Regions from separate parts of the Metabacillus sp. Hm71 genome, predicted to be linked through region 3. Evidence: riboswitches for the same ligand, from Rfam matches in the RefSeq annotation. Region 3 holds a riboswitch; each other region holds the start of a gene.

The links. A riboswitch is a leader RNA that binds a small molecule or an ion and turns the genes downstream of it on or off. The one in region 3 is predicted to bind lysine.
Region 1: linked by a shared signal. The riboswitch ahead of ACSVDH_RS20860 (aspartate kinase) and the one ahead of ACSVDH_RS23000 (amino acid permease) in region 3 are both predicted to bind lysine.
Region 2: linked by a shared signal. The riboswitch ahead of dapA (4-hydroxy-tetrahydrodipicolinate synthase) and the one ahead of ACSVDH_RS23000 (amino acid permease) in region 3 are both predicted to bind lysine.

What each region holds. Positions count from the first base shown of each region.
Region 1 covers NZ_CM200278.1:4,201,498-4,208,445, reverse strand. The annotation lists gene trxA (thioredoxin) at 1-65, shown strand, start outside; gene uvrC (excinuclease ABC subunit UvrC) at 289-2,061, shown strand; lysine riboswitch at 2,141-2,322, shown strand; gene ACSVDH_RS20860 (aspartate kinase) at 2,467-3,696, shown strand; gene ACSVDH_RS20855 (YslB family protein) at 3,755-4,216, opposite strand; gene ACSVDH_RS20850 (succinate dehydrogenase cytochrome b558 subunit) at 4,763-5,371, shown strand; gene sdhA (succinate dehydrogenase flavoprotein subunit) at 5,406-6,948, shown strand, end outside.
Region 2 covers NZ_CM200278.1:2,975,597-2,982,544, reverse strand. The annotation lists gene ACSVDH_RS14470 (hypothetical protein) at 103-234, shown strand; gene ACSVDH_RS14465 (bifunctional metallophosphatase/5'-nucleotidase) at 515-2,284, shown strand; gene dapA (4-hydroxy-tetrahydrodipicolinate synthase) at 2,315-3,205, opposite strand; lysine riboswitch at 3,335-3,513, opposite strand; partial or broken gene ACSVDH_RS14455 (LLM class flavin-dependent oxidoreductase) at 3,800-4,453, shown strand; gene ACSVDH_RS14450 (SRPBCC family protein) at 4,546-4,980, shown strand; gene ACSVDH_RS14445 (anti-repressor SinI family protein) at 5,022-5,141, opposite strand; gene ACSVDH_RS14440 (chitobiase/beta-hexosaminidase C-terminal domain-containing protein) at 5,782-6,948, shown strand, end outside.
Region 3 covers NZ_CM200278.1:4,660,837-4,667,784, reverse strand. The annotation lists gene kimA (potassium transporter KimA) at 1-1,510, shown strand, start outside; lysine riboswitch at 1,748-1,929, shown strand; gene ACSVDH_RS23000 (amino acid permease) at 2,175-3,593, shown strand; gene ACSVDH_RS22995 (cation:dicarboxylate symporter family transporter) at 3,709-4,959, shown strand; gene ACSVDH_RS22990 (sulfite exporter TauE/SafE family protein) at 5,115-5,879, opposite strand; gene ACSVDH_RS22985 (small multi-drug export protein) at 6,589-6,948, opposite strand, start outside.

The sequences.
Region 1 (6,948 bases), 460 kb from region 3:
TTGACAAAGCCGTTGGCTACCAACCAAAAGAAGCATTAGCTGAAGTTTTAAACAAGCATGTATAAAAATGAGGATTGACTTTTGTCAGTCCTTTTTTTTATTCCTTAGGAAATCATTACTCGTAATTCGACTATTTAACATAGGACGAATGAGAGGAGACATGATAAAATAGTTGTAACAACAAATAGGCAGTAATCCGCCATGGTAAATTATCATTATACTGGGGGATTACTGCCTATTTAAGAGAAGTAAAAGTCTTAAACAAAATAGTTAGGAGAGTGTTTGCTAGTGAAGGAACAAATAAAGGAAAAGCTTGCACTTCTTCCTGATCAGCCAGGCTGCTATATCATGAAGGATCGCCAAGGAACCGTTATTTATGTCGGTAAGGCAAAAGTGCTTAAGAACCGGGTTCGTTCTTATTTTACAGGTTCCCATGATGGAAAAACACTGCGTTTAGTCAATGAAATTGTTGATTTTGAATATATTGTCACTTCCTCTAACTTAGAAGCCCTGATACTGGAGTTAAATCTCATTAAAAAATATGATCCAAAATATAATGTAATGTTGAAGGATGATAAAACATATCCGTTTATTCAAATTACAAATGAACGTCATCCGCGTTTACTTGTCACTAGAAAAGTAAAAAGAAATAAAGGGAAGTATTTCGGACCATATCCCAATGTACAATCTGCCCGTGAGACGATAAAATTGCTGGATCGACTGTACCCGTTAAGAAAATGCTCAACACTGCCTGATCGTGTTTGCCTTTATTATCATATGGGACAATGTCTTGCACCCTGTGTAAATGATGTATCAGAAGAAACAAACCGGCAAATGGTTGAGGAAATTACTAAGTTTTTAAATGGCGGATATAAAAAAATAAAAGAAGATTTAACTGAAAAAATGGTGAAGGCTTCTGAGGAATTAGAATTTGAGCGAGCAAAAGAATATCGGGACCAAATCCTGCATATAGAAGCAACAATGGAAAAGCAAAAAATGACGTTAAATGACCATGTGGACCGCGATGTATTCGGCTATGCTTATGATAAAGGCTGGATGTGTGTGCAAGTCTTTTTTATTCGTCAAGGTAAACTAATTGAACGTGATGTTTCCATGTTTCCGATTTATGACAGCCCAGAACAGGAGTTTTTAACCTTTTTAGGACAATTTTATTCAAAGGCCAATCATTTTGTGCCAAAGGAAATTTTACTGCCAGATAGTATTGAAGTGGATGTTGTTGAACAGCTATTGGATGTAAAAACACTCCAACCGAAGCGCGGCCAAAAGAAAGATTTAATTTTATTGGCACATAAGAATGCAAAAATAGCATTAAAAGAAAAGTTTCAGCTAATCGAAAGAGATGAGGAGAGAACGATTAAAGCTGTCGAAAATCTTGGGGATAAGCTGGGTATTCATACCCCCCACCGTATAGAAGCCTTTGATAACTCAAATATACAAGGAGCAGACCCTGTTTCAGCAATGGTTGTATTTGAAGATGGTAAGCCATCCAAAAAGCATTATCGTAAATATAAAATTAAAGGTGTTAAAGGCCCTGATGACTATGAATCGATGAGAGAGGTTGTAAGACGGCGTTATAGCCGTGTTCTAAAAGAAGAGCTTCCTTTACCAGATTTAGTGATTATTGATGGGGGGAAAGGACACTTAGCTGCGGCTCAAGATGTATTAGAAAACGAGCTGGGGATTGATATTCCCATTGCAGGTTTAGTGAAAGATGATAAGCATCGCACATCAGAGCTGATCATCGGCTCCCCGCCTGAAATGATTCAACTTGAAAGAAATAGTCAGGAATTTTATCTACTGCAAAGAATTCAAGATGAAGTCCATCGCTTTGCGATCACCTTTCATCGTCAGATACGTGGGAAAAATGCCTTCCATTCCGTTTTAGATGATATACCTGGTGTAGGGGAAAAAAGAAAGAAAGCACTGCTAAAGCATTTTGGTTCCTTAAAAAAAATGAAGGAAGCTGGCGTTGAAGAGTTTAGGGAAGCCGGTATGCCTGAAAGCATTGCTATGCAAATCATTGAAGCCTTAAAAGAGTAGGGAATGAATGATGCTTGCGTTTTTAAAAAAAGTTTGGTAATGTAATAAGTAATTTCATACTATGATCGTTAGTTTGTTAAATGATGGTAGAGGTGCGAACTTCAAGAGTAACCAGGTTGAGGAGGAATGGTCTCCAATGACAGCTGGTAAAAGGGGATGTTCGCCGAAGTGAGTAAGGCACCATTTGCTTTACTTGCTGGTTTTACATTTAATAGATGTAAAATTGTCAAGAAAGGGATTTCTTGGAGAGCTATCTCATTGTATAAAGACGAATTTTTTTCGTTTAGTTAGCAATGGGATGTTTTTGTCTCATTGCTTTTTTGTTTGTAAAAAATCATTTTATGGCTCTAACCTTCTAGCAGACATAATCCGATCATTGAAAAAAAACAGAAGGGTGAGGTAATTTTGGGTATTATTGTTCAAAAATTTGGTGGTACTTCTGTTGGCTCTGTTGAAAGAATTCTCAATGTAGCTAACCGTGTCATTCAAGAAAAAGAAAAAGGAAACGATGTAGTGGTTGTCGTCTCAGCGATGGGGAAATCTACAGATCAGCTTGTCGATCTGGCAAACCAAATTTCGGCAAAACCTAGTAAGCGGGAAATGGATATGCTACTCACTACAGGTGAACAAGTGACCATTTCTTTATTAGCAATGGCATTATTGGAAGAAGGATATGAGGCGATTTCTTTTACAGGATGGCAGGCAGGAATTGAAACAGAAGAACGCCATGGAAATGCAAGAATAACCAATATCAATCCAGATGTCATAAAAAAGGAATTGACTGCAGGGAAAATTGTAGTAGTGGCCGGCTTCCAAGGCGCATCAAATACTTTGCAAATTACCACTTTAGGCAGAGGCGGTTCTGATACAACAGCAGTAGCACTAGCAGCTGCTTTAAAAGCGGATCAATGCGATATATACACGGATGTAACAGGTGTATATACAACAGATCCACGATATGTAAAAGGTGCCAGAAAGCTTGACGCAATCTCATATGATGAAATGCTAGAGTTGGCAAATTTAGGTGCGGGAGTTTTACATCCGCGTGCGGTTGAGTTTGCGAAAAATTACAATATTCCATTAGAGGTTCGTTCAAGCATGGAAAATGAACGAGGAACGATCATAGAGGAGGAAGCAAAAATGGAGGAAAACCTAATTGTAAGAGGGATTGCGTTTGAGGATCAAGTAACAAGAGTGTCAGTTTTAGGACTGCCAAATGAATTAACAACACTATCTACGATTTTTTCAACATTAGCGAAGCATGGTTTGAATGTAGATATTATCATTCAGAATACGACAAGTGACAATAAAACAACGATTTCATTTTCGATTAAAACAGGCGATCTTGAGGATACGATTTCTATTCTTGAGCAACATAAGTCTGAGTTAAAATATGAACGAATTGAATCTGAATCAGGTCTTGCTAAAGTATCCATTGTCGGTTCAGGAATGGTTTCAAATCCTGGAGTTGCTGCTGAAATGTTCGCTGTCCTAGCTGAACAAGAAATTGAAGTGAAAATGGTTAGCACATCTGAGATTAAAGTATCTACAGTCATTTCCGGTGAGCATATGGTAACAGCGGTAGATATTCTTCACAGCGCCTTTGACCTTTCAAAAGTAACAGCAAGGGTATAACCAAATTAGGGCTGTCTCAAAATGGCATGACTCATTTTGAGACAGCATCATACTGCATTTAAAGTTTACGTTTGCTGCGTTTTCCGATGGTGACCTCATCAAGCAAATCTTTTTGGTCCCATTGTGCGATAAACATAACTTTGCCCGCACGTTTTTTGATTTGTTCATAGGTCTCAGTGATGTATTTGTTCATCAATTGCAACTGTTCGGCTATAAAACCAGCTTCCAGCTGAAACGTACAATCATCTGTTTTATTTAGTCTAATTGAAACGAGCTCTCCACTTAACTCAAATTCAACTTCATTTTTTTTATTATGTAGTAAAGTGAGATTTCCCCAACCTGCCGCTTCAAAAAAGTCTGCGAGCTCTTCGATTGATTGTACGGGATATTTACGAGCAATTCCTTTTCCAGCCCAATAGAGCATTTGCTGATGATCTTGTCCAAGAATATCTGGAAGCAGCACGTCTCTTAACAATTCCAAACTAAATGCTGGTACCTGAATTTCTTTTAATTCTTCCATTTTTACGAGTTCTAATTGTTTATTCACGGTATTCCCCTCTTTCTAAGCTTATTATATAACAAGTTCTGTACTGAAAAACATGTAATATTAAGTAAAATAGGTTTGTTTCAAATAAAAAAGCGGCAAAATCTATTTTTGATAGATTAAGTTTAGAAGGGGAGGGATAAATCAATTTTCGTTATCTCCTTACCGGGAGCCCAAACTTTATAATTTCTTGTATTTACATAGAGAATGTTGTTGGAGGACCACTATATTGATAAAATAAAATTAAATACGATAAGATTTGTCGAAAAATTAGAATTTATGAACACGTTTTCTTGACGCTCTTACTTTATGGGAGTAAAATGTATTTGTCACATTTAATCTGAATAGCTGGCAGAGGGTACATATATTGTCTGCCTGTTTACGCTCATTATTTTTTTCATATGGTCATTCGTATTTAAATTGATTAAAGTTTAACTTTATCAGGAAAAGATTAATGGGTGAACTTGAAGGCGTAGGTTTAAAAATTTGTAGGAGCATTATTGAAACTAGGGGGTAAGTTTAATGGCTGGAAACAGAGAGTTTGTGAATCGCAGACTGCACTCATTGCTAGGAGTAATTCCTGTAGGCCTCTTTTTAGTTCAGCACCTTGTTGTCAATCACTTTGCAACAAGAGGTGCAGAGGCATTTAACGAGGCAGCTCATTTTATGGAGATGCTTCCTTTTAGGTATCTGTTGGAAATTTTTGTTATTTTCCTTCCGCTTTTATACCATGCAATTTACGGAGTTTACATCGCTTTTACAGCTAAAAACAATGTAAGCAATTATGGTTTTCTGCGCAACTGGCTATTCATGCTTCAGCGTGTAACAGGTATTATTACCTTTATTTTTGTTGCATGGCATGTTTGGGAAACAAGAATAGCTGCTGCTTTTGGAGCGGAAGTAAACTATGATATGATGGCTTCCATTTTAAGCAGTCCTTTTATGCTAGCATTCTACTTAATTGGAGTTATTTCAACCATATTCCACTTTGCTAACGGATTATGGTCATTTGCTGTTAGCTGGGGAATTACTGTTACTCCTCGCTCACAAGTTATTTCCACTTATGTTACGCTGGCGATCTTTTTAGCGCTATCAATCGTGGGAGTTCGAGCAATATTTGCATTCGTGTAATTTTTAGCAATAGCTATTAAAAGGAGTGGGCTTAATGAGCAAAAGTAAAATAATCGTTGTCGGAGGCGGATTAGCCGGTTTAATGGCTACTATTAAGGCCGCTGAAGCCGGAGTTCAAGTAGATTTATTTTCATTAGTACCAGTTAAACGTTCTCACTCTGTGTGTGCACAGGGGGGAATAAACGGTGCAGTTAATACGAAGGGTGAAGGAGATTCACCTTGGGAGCATTTTGATGACACTGTATACGGTGGAGACTTTTTGGCGAACCAGCCGCCAGTTAAAGCGATGACCGAAGCTGCTCCTGCTATTATTCACCTATTAGACCGAATGGGTGTTATGTTTAATCGTACTCCTGAGGGATTACTAGATTTTAGACGTTTTGGCGGAACACAGCACCATCGTACAGCATTTGCTGGTGCAACAACTGGTCAACAGCTGCTTTATGCATTGGATGAACAGGTTAGACGTTATGAGGTTGCCGGTCTTGTAACCAAGTATGAAGGCTGGGAGTTTTTAGGTGCCGTCATTGATGATGAAGGCGTGTGCCGTGGAATTACCGCGCAAAATCTTACTTCAATGAAAATTGAATCATTCCGTTCAGATGCCGTTATTATGGCAACAGGTGGCCCTGGAATTATCTTTGGTAAATCAACAAACTCAGTCATTAATACAGGATCTGCTGCATCGATTGTATATCAGCAAGGTGTTTACTATGCGAATGGTGAGTTTATTCAAATCCATCCAACTGCTATCCCGGGAGATGATAAGCTTCGTCTAATGAGTGAGTCAGCACGTGGTGAAGGTGGACGAGTCTGGACGTATAAAGATGGTAAACCATGGTATTTCCTTGAAGAAAAATATCCTGCATATGGAAACCTTGTTCCTCGTGATATCGCTACACGTGAAATCTTTGATGTTTGTGTAGAACAGAAGCTTGGAATCAACGGCGAAAATATGGTGTACTTAGATTTATCGCATAAAGATCCTAAAGAACTTGATATTAAATTGGGCGGAATTATTGAAATCTATGAGAAATTCATGGGTGACGATCCACGTAAAGTACCAATGAAGATTTTCCCTGCGGTCCATTATTCAATGGGTGGATTATGGGTGGACTATGACCAAATGACAAATATTCCTGGTTTATTCGCTGCTGGTGAATGTGATTACTCTATGCATGGAGCGAATCGTTTAGGAGCGAACTCTTTATTATCTGCCATTTATGGCGGTATGGTTGCAGGTCCTAATGCTGTTAAGTATATTAATGGCATTGAAAAGAGTGCTGAGGATCTTTCGTCTACAGTGTTTGATGGTTATGTGAAACAGGAAGAGGAAAAATGGAATAGTATCATGAGCTTAGATGGCAGTGAAAATGCATACGTTCTTCATAAGGAATTAGGAGAATGGATGACAGATAACGTAACCGTTGTAAGACATAATGATAAACTTCTTAAAACAGATGAGAAAATTCAAGAACTTATTGAACGTTTTGATAACATCAATATTAACGATACGGCAAAATGGAGCAACCAAGGGGCAACATTTACCCGTCAATTGAAAAACATGCTTCAATTAT
Region 2 (6,948 bases), 1.7 Mb from region 3:
ACATGATTCCCCATTTTAGCTCAATACTACTCTTAAAAAGTGCAATACATGTATCCTCACTAGCACGAGGATACTAATGGAAGGAAGGGAGGGATTATTCGAATGAAAAAACAAGGAATTCCAGAGCAGCAAATCAACTTTACAGGTAATGTGGATCAAGCTCTTGACGAAACGATGAATACGAAGCAACATGCTCAAAAGAAACAAACTGATCAGAAGCAGCAAAATCGATAAGCTGGTAACTTGTGATAAATATTACATGTGACCCATAATGGAAATCCATATCATAGCAATGGATTTCCTTTTTATTTTCCGTTCGGATAAAAATACTAATCATAAAACGTATGGTAAAAAAATGAATGGAAATAGGACACTGCTACTAAGTGTCTACTCGCTTATCACCTTGATAAGCTATTAACCGACCTGAAAATTCAAGTATGAAATCAACCAAAATTCAAAAAATAACAATAGAAATTAAATATTGTACGAGCTTCAATCATACACGGAGGACCCGATGAAAAAATATCTATACACTATATTACTAACCCTCTCATTTTTTACTTTATTTGGCTTCAATGCTTTTAACCGTACAATAGACAATCAACAAAAAAATAAAAACCTAGCAAATATTGATTTAAAAACTAGCCAATCCTCCCAACAAGTCAATCAACAATATCAAGCCTCAAAAACTTATAACGACAATGAACAGGGCCTTTCAAAAAATTATCATGGCCATATCGAACGACGTCCCGAGCTGCCACTCAATCGCAATAAAGAGAAAGAAAACCCGCAATACAAGCAAATCCAGCTACTTGGGATTAATGATTTGCACGGTCAATTAAATGTCACCAGACAAGTCAATGGCAAGCCTGCAGGACGTGCGGATTATCTTGCAGCCTATTTATTGCAGCGTGCTCACGAAAATAAAAACACATTATTCGTACATGTTGGTGATATGATTGGAGCCAGTCCGCCGATTTCCTTATTACTGCAGGATGAGCCAACAATTGAATTTTTAAATACAATAAACATTACAATTGGAACAGTTGGAAATCATGAATTTGATAAAGGAATAACAGAGCTGCTGCGGCTGATTAATGGAAGAAAACATGAAGCAACAGGGGATTTTGCTGGTTCTCAATTTCCGTGGGTAGCGGCAAATGTGATTGATAAAAAAACAGGTAAAACCATTCTCCCTCCATATAAAATTTTAAAAAACAATGGGATGAAGCTTGGATTTATCGGAGTTGTAACAACAGACACGCCAAGCTTAGTTGTACCAAGCGGTGTGGAAGGAATTACATTTCTTGATGAAGCAGAATCCATAAACAAGGCTGCTGCAGAGTTAAAAGAACAAGGTGTTAAAGCAATTATCGTCCTTGCACATAACCCTGGAACATCAAAGGATAATGGCGAGCAAGCAACAGGAGAAATCGTTAATATAGCAAAAACGGTTGATGATGAAGTCGATATTATTTTTGGCGGTCATAATCATGCCTATTTAAATGCTTTTGTTGATGGAAAACTATTGGTTCAATCTTATTCATATGGTACAGCTTTTTCTGATGTTGATATTGAAATAGATCCGCAAACAGGTGACATTGTTGGGAAGCGATCTGAAATTGTTACGGTTTACCAAGAAGGGATCTCGCCACACCCTGAGACAAAGCAGATGATTGAGAAATATGAAGAGAAAATAGAACCGATTGTAAGTCGTGTCATCGGGACAGCTGAAACTTCGATCACAGCTGCGCAAAATGAAAACGGCGAATCTGCATTGGGCAATTTCATTGCAGATGCCCAGCGCGAGGCAATGAAGGCGGATATTGCATTAATGAACCCAGGAGGAATCAGGGCAGACTTGGATGCTGGAGAAGTGACATGGGGGCAATTATATGTTGTCCAACCCTTTAAAAACAATTTAATTAAAATGAGTTTAACAGGGCAACAAATTCAAAAGATATTGAATCAACAATGGCAAGCAAGCAGGACGAAAATGCTCCAAATCTCTGGGTTCACGTATACTTGGGATGCGAACCAGCCTGCAGGAGCTAAAATCATTTCCATGCAGCTGCCTGATAGATCAGATATGGATCCCAACAAAAGCTACACAGTTGTTGCCAATGCTTTCTTAGCTGGAGGAGGGGACAACTTTACAGGCTTCCGTAAAGGGAAAAATCGAAAAACTGGAGCAGTTGATGTAGATGCACTTGTTGATTATATCAAATCAATGAAACATCCGTTTGTTGCACAAATCGAGGGGAGAATTCAACAAATTAACTAATAGAGGGTGAATTATTTCACCCTCTACATCCTACTTTACAATCGTCACCAATTTACTAGCTTCTAATGTCTCTATCAGCACTGCTTTTTCACCATTGTTCAAAGGAATCATGGGTAAGCGAACCCCGCCAACATTGACACCAATCATATTTAATGCCTCTTTGACCGGCGTTGGGTTTGGCGCTGCAAATAATGCGTTCATAACCGGGAGCAGCTTGCGATGCAAGGATGCCGCTTGCTGAACATCACCATTTTTAAAATGATTGATCATTTCCTGCATCTCATTGCCGATGATGTGGGAAGCAACCGAGACAATACCAGTTCCGCCGATGGATAAAACAGGAAGCGTTAAGCCGTCATCTCCACTATACAGCGTAAAATTTTCAGGAGTTTTGCTAATGATCTCTGCCATCGCATCTAAATCACCGCTCGCTTCCTTTATTGAGACAATATTATCAATGTTAGAAAGAAGAACAATGGTATCAACAGACAGATTCACTACACTTCGTCCAGGAATATTATAAAGCATGACCGGCAAGGATGTTGCTTCAGCAATTGCTTTGAAATGTTGGTACAATCCTTCCTGTGATGGCTTGTTATAATAAGGAGTCACAAGCATAATCCCATCGACTCCTGCTTCCTCCGCAAGTCTCGTTAAGCTGATCGATGCCTTCGTATTATTAGATCCAGTTCCTGCGATTACCGGCACTTTTTTATTTACGACCTTTACAACAAACTTGAAAAACTCGACTTTTTCCTCGGTTGTTAACGTAGGTGACTCACCAGTTGTACCTGTTATCACAAGTCCATCAGTTCCATTTTCAATTAAATAATTAACTAATTGTTCTGTTGCGTTAAAATCTACCTCGCCATTTTGATCAAACGGGGTAACCATTGCTGTTAGTACTTGCCCGAAATTCATAGCTTCACACCCTTTATCGTATTTTTATAAGGATAGGTGTTTAGAGCCATTCAAAAAGAAACGCAAAAAAGCAGCAACGAGGGGAATCGCTGCTGCAGTAGAGACAATATCAAGAAATATCGTTTCCGTGCGTAAGATAGCCCTCCATATAGTGACCTATATGACAGTTCTGTATTTATTCAATAACAGAACCAGCTTCAAGAACATGAGATTCTTTCTGCTTCGGCAAATTCCCCTTTCCACAATCATCACAGGATCTCATTCTCCTCAGAATGTGTACTCATGAACTTTGCACCTCTATCCTCACTTCAAAAAGTATTGAAATAAGAAAAATTTAATTATTGGTAATATATCATGAACTTCCTTCTCTTACAAGGATTTTCTGTTAAGAAGTCCATAATAATTGTAAAAGAATAGTAAAGAGTTAAACGAAAGGAAGAGATCATAAGGGCTCCGTAGTGTGCATATTTCCAAGGAGTTAAACCTTTGTTTTGTCAGGATGAATCAGGTAAGATGGTGATAAAGTCTATTAAGCAATGAATAAAACAAATACATATAAAGGGGGCTATTAGTGGAGATAGGAATAGGTACTTGCTCGAGTTATTATTAAAAATTCGTGAATCTGAAAAAGTGACCTGGAAAGGCGGGCATCGCCCGGCCATTTAAAATTTAGGCGTGTACCCGCGGCCTGTTCAACATCCTCTTCCCGTATGGATCGGCAGCGGCGGTAATACGGAATCAATTATCCGTACAGGTCTCTTAGGATTGCCGTTAGTTCTTGCCATTATCTGACCGGCACAGTTTGCGCCGCTCGTCCAGCTTTATAAAAAGGCCGCTAAACACGCTGGGCATGAGCCATCAAAGCTCCCAGTAGCATCTCATTCACATGGCTTCATGGCCGAGGACACTGAAACAGCTGCCGACAAGTTTTTCCCGTCGACCCAGCAGGTCATGAACATATTAGGAAAAGAGCGCGGGTGGGGGCAATATGACCGCTCAAGCTTTGAGGCCGCTCGTAGCTTTGATGGAGCGTTGTATGTAGGCGACCCAAAGACGGTTGCCGTTGCCGCTAAAATCATTCACCTTCGCAAAAACGTAGGGATCACACGCATTATGCTGCATGTACCCGTTGGCTCGATGCCGCATAATGAAGTGATGAGAGCAATCGAGCTATTAGGAAAAAAAGTTGCGCCAATCGTACGTAAAGAAATTTCCAAGCGGAAAGAAGAGAGCATCGAGAAATTTTAAGAGATTATATTTTTGACATAAAGGTATAAACCATTCAAATTAGGGTAACCACTTTGATGTTTTTATTACATAGAAAGAGAGCGGATGAACATATGAACAATATCACAACCTTTACTATTAACAAACCTGCTAATGAAGTATTTGAAGCCTTCGTCGACCCTTCAAAAATTGGTAACTTTTGGTTCTCAGCAAGCTCTGAAAGATGGGAGCCAGGTAAAACCATTACTTTGGTCTATGATATTTATCAAGCAGAAGCACAAATAGACATTGTTGCGGTTGAGGAAAATAAACAAATCGTGTTCAAGTGGGGACAGGCTGAGGAGGAACATGTTGTTACAATATTACTGAATGAGATCGATCATTCAAGAACCATAATTGAAATTACAGAAGAAGGGTTTAATGAAAATGACCCAGAGTTACTGCAAAAGATGCTAGATAATAAAGAAGGCTGGGTATTTATGCTGACTTGTTTAAAGGGGTATTTAGAATTTGGAGTGTCTGGATTAAGATCAGGATTAGCTAAATAATCACAAATATTGGACCTGTTTATTTGATGAGAAAAAAAGACTTATGTAAGTCTCTGAGGATTGTGAAAGAAATTTTGAATTTGATCAGCAGTTATGCCAATTTCTAATGCTTGTAAAATTAATTCTACCCATTCTTCATCAAGACTTTCATATGTACGCATAGATAGATTCTCCTAACCTTCTTTAAGGACTAAGTTCTTAATCATTATTATTAAGTACTAGCAAAAAAAGATCAATATTTTTTGTTCGACAAAAAATATTGATCTTTTTTAATAGGTCATTACATGATTCGGCAATCCCTAATCAGCTGGTTCTTCCAAACTTTCATTTCAATCGTTTTGAGTATGGATTCCTCCCTATGTTAAGTTTTTAAAACCCTTCACTCATTCCTTTTCCAAACAACCTCTTAAAAGAATATTTTCGTTATAACCTCTGACAACGGCAGGATGTTTTGCCTTGTATATCAGCGCTATTTCTTTTGCAAGAAGGATTGTTTCCTAAATAAAGAAAGAATCACTTCATACCATCTTTTGCTTTTTTTACAAAATATTAATAAAAAATGGATTTTCAATTAATATTTGATTCTTAAAATACAATTAAAAGCACACAAAAATAATTAAAACAATATTATTTCGTGTGCTTTTTTGTGACTTTTAGGAGGTGGGAGTAAATAGTAATGATCATTTTGTTATTATAGCTGGTATTCACAAGCTAAATTGGTAAGGAAAAAGGCGGTTGTGCATATAGAAATTTGCAAGTTGTAAGTTCTTATTGGAAAACTATTTTATAGGAGGAATCATTTTGATATTAACAAGGAACTTCTTACCCATACTTATTGCAATTGCTGTCGTCTTTTCAGCTTTACTAACCTCAAATATTACTTATGCTAACGAGAAGGTTGAGATTGTAGAAACACCTAAAGCTTCAGAGCCTAGTGGCCGCTATGATCATACAAAGGTCGTATCACTCAGTACGGAAACGAAAAATGCTGATATCTACTATACTCTTGACGGAACTTTACCAAATAAAAATAGCAAAAAATATAAAAAGAATAAGCCTATAATTATTAATGAAACAACAAATCTAAGTGTTATTGCTATAAAAAAAGGTGCATCTAGTAAACCTGCAACCTTTTCATACATCATAAAGACCAAAGAAAAACCATTGCTTCAATTTGTCGCCATGTCCGATGTGCATGTTGGTGCACATGAAACAGCTGATGCAAGATATGCAAGTTTTTTTGATACAATTGCGTCAATCTTCCCGCAACCGGATGCCATCTTGTCAGTCGGAGATATGATAAATGACAATGGTTTTGATAAACCGAATGATCATAAAATGGTAAAAGAAATATTTCTAGATAACCTAAAAAGAAAAAAGATGACGGATACAAAAGTACAATTGGCTATCGGAAACCATGATGCAAGTGTTGCGAAAATACAAGAGCACTACCCGGCTGAATGGTTTACAAGTCAAAAGAATGGATACTATGAAACTCAAATTGGCGGGTACCCTTTCTTCTTTTTAAATGGCAATAATTACAATTCAGATCTTGAACAAAGAAATTGGTTAAAAAACAGGTTAGCTGAAATTACATCTGATCCTAAAAACAGACATAAACCTATATTTGTAAACGTGCATCAACCGATATCTAATACAGTGATGGATGGACAACAGGCTTCAAATCCAAATCTTAACATTGACTTAAAGGATTATCCGCAAGTCATCACTCTTTCAGGTCATTCACATCTTAATCTTAACGATGACCGTTCGATCTATCAAAAAGACTTTACTTCTCTTAATCTTGGGTCTATGTCTTACATAGAGTCTGATCACGGATACCAATCTGTCACTGAAACAGGTTTAGCTGGCAGATTTGAATTCCCTGTATCACAAGCCCTGTTTATTGAGGTTTATAAGGATCGAGTAGAGGTAGATAGGGTCTCGTTGAATGCAGATTATGGTGAT
Region 3 (6,948 bases):
AGGGCTCGTTGCAGGCGGTTCGTTATTGGTTGACTATATTCTGACTGTGGCAGTTAGTGTGTCGGCAGGAACAGATGCGATTACTTCCGCTTTTCCAGCCTTACATTCATACAATGTCATCATTGCGTGTTTACTTGTTGTGTTTTTAACTATCTTGAATTTAAGAGGGGTTACTGAATCAGCTTCCTTTTTAGCCTATCCAGTTTACTTATTTGTTTTCGCTTTGTTTGTCTTAATTGGAGTAGGCTTATATCAGATTGTGACTGGTCATGTCTCACCAGAGCTTCATGCACCTGTTGGTTCGCCGGTTACTGGTATAACCTTGTTTTTGCTGCTTAGAGCATTTGCGTCAGGTTGTTCTGCTTTAACTGGTGTAGAAGCGATTTCGAATGCGATCCCCAATTTTAAGGACCCAGCTCCGAATAATGCAGCGAAAACACTGACAGCAATGGGGGTATTGCTCGCGATATTATTTTCAGGTATTGTGTATTTAGCCTATTATTATGGCATAACGCCAAAAGCAGAGGAAACGGTTGTTTCACAAATAGCATCAGAAACATTTGGAAGGAATTTCATGTATTTCTTCATTCAAGGAACAACAGCTATGATTCTTATTCTAGCGGCAAATACCGGTTATTCTGCTTTCCCTCTATTGGCTTTTAATCTTGCAAAGGATAAATATTTGGCAAGAATGTTTACCATTAGAGGAGATCGCTTAGGGTATTCTAATGGTATCATATTTCTTGGAGTGGCTTCCATTCTTTTGATTATCGCCTTTAGAGGACATACTGAGCAATTAATTCCGCTCTATGCAGTTGGTGTATTCATACCATTTACCTTATCTCAAACAGGGATGCTGGTTAAATGGATTCGTGAAAAGCCTGATGGCTGGGTGGTAAAGCTGACAATTAACTTTGTCGGGGCATTCATTAGCTTTTTAGTTATGATGACGTTCTTTATCACTAAATTTGGCCAGGTGTGGTCTGTGTTGGTTTTCCTGCCAATTCTTGTGTTCATTTTTCATCGGGTGAAAAAGCACTATGACGCAGTAGGAAACCAATTAAGAATCACAACATGTGAACCAGTTAAACCAATTGAGGGAAATGTGATTATTGTTCCAGTCGCAGGAATTACTCATGTTGTAGAGAATTCATTAAATTATGCGCAATCTTTAAATGCTGACCAAATCATTGCTGTTTATGTTTCGTTTGAACGAAAGGATGAAAAAACCTTTGAACAGAAATGGGAAAAATGGCAGCCGGATATTCGGCTAGTGACATTACACTCATATTACAGAAGCATCATCCAGCCGCTATCAAAATTTATTGATACAGTGGAACATAAAGCAGATGAGTCAAATTATCGGGTTACGGTGTTAATCCCGCAATTTATTCCGAAGAAAAGATGGCACTATATTCTTCATAATCAGTCAAGCTTGTTAATTCGGGCTGTCCTTTTGTATAGGAAAGATGTTGTAGTTACTACAGTTCCTTATCACCTAAAGGAATAGGATTCATTTCTGTTAACTTATTCCATTAACCTTACTTGATTAAAATGTTCAACCTAAAAGGAATAGCGAAAAACCTTCTATCTTAAAGGATATGAAGGTTTTTCATTTTTTAAAATGAGAATCATTCTGAAGAAACAGAATATTAGAGCTTTTTTTCAAATGATTGACCATCGGAAAATGATTTGCTATTCTCGAAATCTAGTAAATTAAATATCGATAAAATCCTCATCGCTATCCCGGTGAGGTAGAGGTTGCGACAATTAAGAGTAGTTCTTACTGAGATCTGGTGGGATCGTTGAAGGAGATACAAAAGGAATTGTTGCCGAAGCAAGTATAGACCACACATCTATTCCTGCTGGGACTGCACTGAAAAAGTGCAGGACTGTCATAGATTGTTTCTATGGAGAGCTATAACGGGATAGGGAGCGGGTTTTTTGTGAAAAACGCGTAGAGTATGAATCTATGCGTTTTTTTTATAAAAAGGTAAGTATAATATTTTAACCTAGTTTTAGTGTCTAGTTCCAGGCGCCATCGGCTCTAGGGTCTAGTCAAATAGGAATTGAAGGTAAAGAACACCTTCTATTCCTATTTGCCTTATGCTTGTCGCCGAATGCTTAGCGCCTTGCGCTTTTCTTATATAATTTATCAATTCGGAGGAATTCTTATGATAGACAAAAAATGGGGGCTTTTAGTTTTGACCTCCTTAGTAGTTGGAAATATGGTAGGCTCGGGCATCTTTATGCTTCCAAGCACACTTGCACAGACAGCAAGTCCTTTAGGGGTAACCTTTGCATGGATCATTACCGGGCTGGGTGTTTTGATGATTGCCCTTGTCTTTGGTAAGTTAGCAATCCGCAGGCCTGATTTAACAGCTGGGCCTCAAAGCTATGCACGTGAATTATTTGCATCAAAGAATAAGGGAAATGTTGCCGGTTTTGGTATGGTTTGGGGATATTGGATCGCAAATTGGATAAGTAACGTTGCGATTATTACAAGCTTTGCAGGCTATCTATCTACTTTCTTTCCTATCATGAGCAACCCATCCATTTTGTTTACAATTGGAAACCAAGATGTTGAATTAGGGAGACTTGTGACATTTATTGTTTGTACCCTGTTACTATGGGGAACACATTTCATTTTGGTAACGAACCTAAATGTTGGAGGAAAAGTAAATGTTGTAGCAACTTCTACAAAAATTATTGGCTTTGTTTTATTTATTGTCGCAGCGCTTTTTGCATTTCAATCCTCAAATTTAGGAGATTTATATTCACCTGTTGTAGATGCTAATGGACAAACACATGGATTATCCAGTCAAATCAATTTAGCGATGATTTCGACCCTATGGGCATTTGTTGGGATTGAGTCTGCTGTGATCTTATCTGGACGGGCAAAATCTCAACGCGATGTCAGCCGCGCAACTATTATTGGCTTGTTTATCGCGTTAACGATCTATATAGGAATTACATTACTGATCATGGGCGTTTTACCGCAGGAGGTATTAAAAGCTTCTGACAAACCATTCGTAGATGCGCTTTCTGTTATGATTGGCGACATGGGTGCAACCGTTATGGCCATCCTTGCGATTGTTTCATTGCTTGGCTCGACAATCGGTTGGATCCTTCTAAGTGCTGAAGTGCCTTATCAAGCGGCAAAAAAAGGAACTTTTCCAAGCTTTTTTGCCAAGGTAAATAAGAAAGGAAGCCCGGTTCGTGCTTTAACCGTTACAAATGCTATGTCGCAAATTTTTATTCTTTCCGTCATTTCAGGTACGATTAGTGAGGCATATACATTTTTGACAACTTCTGCAACACTGGCCTATCTTATTCCTTATTTTGTTTCAGCGTTATTCTTCTTAAAGCTTGTGATAAAAGGAGAAACATATGATCGTATAGCAGGTTCTAGATGGTTCGACGGTTTGATTGCAGTTTTAGCACTTATCTATTCGGTATGGGTTATTAAATCAGGAATCTCAGATTTAACGACATTTTCGTTGGGAATTGGATTATTTCTAGCAGGTATTATTATTTATCCGTTTGTAAATCGTAAAAAAACTAACAGTCAAGTTGGTCATGAAGCCGAATAACCAACGATTTTAGATTAACCAATATCGCGTCTATTATTTTTGCGAAAAAATAAAATTTAATATAATATAAATAGTTGGGATTGATGTAAACTAGATTTAGATAGGAGGAATCAATTTGAAAAGAATTGGGCTAGCTTGGCAAATTCTTATTGGACTCATCCTCGGAATTATTGTAGGAGCCATTTTTTATGGAAATGAACAAGTGGCGTCATACTTACAACCGATTGGTGATATATTCTTAAGATTGATTAAAATGATTGTGGTACCTATTGTTATTTCAAGTATTATCGTTGGTGTTGCAAGTGTAGGTGATACAAAAAAGCTTGGTCGTTTAGGCGGCAAGACCATACTTTATTTTGAAATTATTACGACGATTGCCATCATATTAGGTCTCGCAGTTGCGAACATCTTCCAGCCTGGTGCAGGTGTGGATATGGGAGCCATTGAAAAAACAGATATTAATAGTTATGTTGAAACATCTGAGGATGTAGAAAGTCATGGCATCGCTGAAACATTTGTCCATATTGTACCAAGTAATGTCTTTACATCATTTGTTGAAGGCGATATGCTGGCGATTATCTTTTTCTCTGTCCTATTCGGTTTTGCTCTTACAGCAATTGGAGAAAGGGGGAAACCTGTCCTTGCCTTTTTCCAAGGCACAGCTGACGCCATGTTTTACATGACAAATCAAATTATGAAGTTTGCTCCTTTTGGTGTTTTTGCTTTAATAGGGGTAACAATTTCAAAATTTGGTTTAGAGTCTCTTATACCACTAGGAAAATTAGTGATTACTGTTTATTTAACGATGGCGTTTTTTATCATTGTCGTACTAGGTTTCGTTGCGAAATTAGCAGGAGTTAATATTTTTCACTTTATCCGAATCATAAAGGATGAATTGCTATTAGCTTATTCAACAGCCAGCTCTGAAGCAGTATTGCCAAGAATTATGGAGAAAATGGAGAAATTCGGATGTCCGAAAGCCATTTCCTCATTCGTCATTCCTACAGGTTATTCGTTTAATTTAGACGGTTCGACTTTATATCAAGCATTAGCAGCTGTTTTCATTGCGCAAATGTATGGCATTGATTTATCGCTATCACAACAGATTTCTTTACTGCTTGTGCTAATGGTCACATCTAAAGGTATAGCAGGTGTTCCAGGTGTGTCATTTGTTGTGCTGTTAGCTACCTTAGGTACAGTTGGTATTCCGATTGAAGGTTTAGCTTTCATTGCAGGGATTGACCGTATTTTAGATATGGCCAGAACAGCAGTGAATGTCGTAGGAAACTCACTGGCAGCAGTGGTTATCTCCAAGTGGGAGGGCGAGTTCAAACCTAATACTTCTCCTTCTAGGCAAATTGCATAACGATATAATGATTGGAATAACCTTTATCTCAAGACGTGAGTTCTCCATCATTATGGCGACCCTAGGAATTGCCGGCGGGCTAATGCCTTGGAGTAACAAAGGTCAAATAGTAAAGAACAACAAAGAACCCCTTCTTGATGAAGAGGTTCTTTTGTTTAAATGAGCTTTAATCCACTAACGAGAATAATTGTTGCCATGACCGCTTGTAGTGGTTTAGGTGATACTTTTGCAGCCAGCATGCTTCCTACTATAACTCCAGGGATTGAGCCGATTAGCAAGTTAGCTGTTAGCAAATAGTCAACACTTCCAAATCCGGCATTTAATATTCCAGCCACAGTTACAAGTAAAAAGGCATGTGCAATATCTGTACCAACTAGTTCAGATGTCTTCATTTTGTATAGATAAAGCATAGCAATTGCAAATAAAGATCCAGAGCCAATCGATGTTAAGCCAACGATGAATCCAAAGATGACCCCAATGAAAATCGTTAAGGCTTTTTTGTTTTCTAATGGCAGGCTCTGCCACTTGTTAGGGCGAATTTTCTTATCGAAAAATACTCGAAGCAATATCGATATAGCAACTAAAGTAAGAACGTATCCTAAAGCATGGGTAATGATTTTTTCCTGGTGCTGGTGAAGTGCTGGAAATAAATGAAGAGTTCCGATCGCTAGCACTGCACTAGGAATACTGCCAAAAGCTAAATATTTAACCATTTTAAAATTAATGGTTTTCTGTCTCCAATGCTGAGCAAATCCAAATAATTTTGTAATGGAATTATAAACAAGGTCAGTTCCTACTGCGATCGTAGGATTAATCCCTAAAGCTATTAAAAGAGGAGTTAACAAAGCAGCGCCTCCAACACCTGTTAAACCTACTAATATACCAACTGCTAATCCCATAATCATAATACTAATACTCATTTGGTATCCTCCTGATCAAAATCCGAGTATGTTTATCTGATTTTAACCTATTAGCGTTATTTAGTAAATAAAATTCTTACTATTCAGCTAATTTTTTCTTAACATTAGGGGCAGGAAGCCTCCTCACGTTTTTTTCTATTCCTGCAGGTACTTTTTGTTTCCTTATTCACTTTCGAAGCATCAACAAGCTTAAACACAATTCTTTTAAAAAAGGGAGTTAGTGTAAAACAAGAAAGATAGATTGTCTTATTTTTCTCAATTTGACTTACGGTATCATTACGAACTATTATATTCATTGATTTTATAATCGCTATTACATTTTTAAAAAATGTTCATTTGTGCAAGAATTGTATAATAGGGGTGCAAGTTTGTGAGAAGGAGACTTATCAGTGATTAAACTATTGCGGTAAATGATTGAGCGGGTGGGAATTCTCATTAATGTTGTTGTAGGACTCATGGCAGGAACAAGTGCCTTGCAAACATAAAAAGCACTGTACATCACACAGCATACGTTTTTTTCGACAAGGGCTAAACCCCTATTTGTGCAGGGAAGCAGCCGAAATGATCCTGAACGGCAGCGCAGCGAAAGCGATGCGATTGCCATCAGGAATCAAAAACGTGCACTTGCACATGTAGGAAGAGAAATAAGATAAGATCGCTATATGCTTAGATAGCGATCTTATCATTAAAAACAATGGTTAATCTATCATTATATCAAATCCATATAACCGAAACCATATACAGAACCAACTGTCAATGCAATGGTCCATAGTGCAAGACTAATAGCCATCCAAGAGATAACACGAGGACGAGAAGATCCGAAGCTTAGGGCCAAGATTGCTGCTAAGTCTGTTCCAACTATCCCTGGTGCTACTAAAGCTAGACCGGGAAGTCCATATCGTTCCCATATTCTTCTTGCTCTTGTTTCCCTTTTTGACGGAGTTGTAATACCTTTCTTTTGTCGTCTTTTATCTCTCCATTTTGAAAGTTGCTTAAAGAAGAAGCCAAAAAGAAGTACTATTAAAAAGTTCCCAGCAAAACCAATAATACCGACTGCCATTGGATTTAG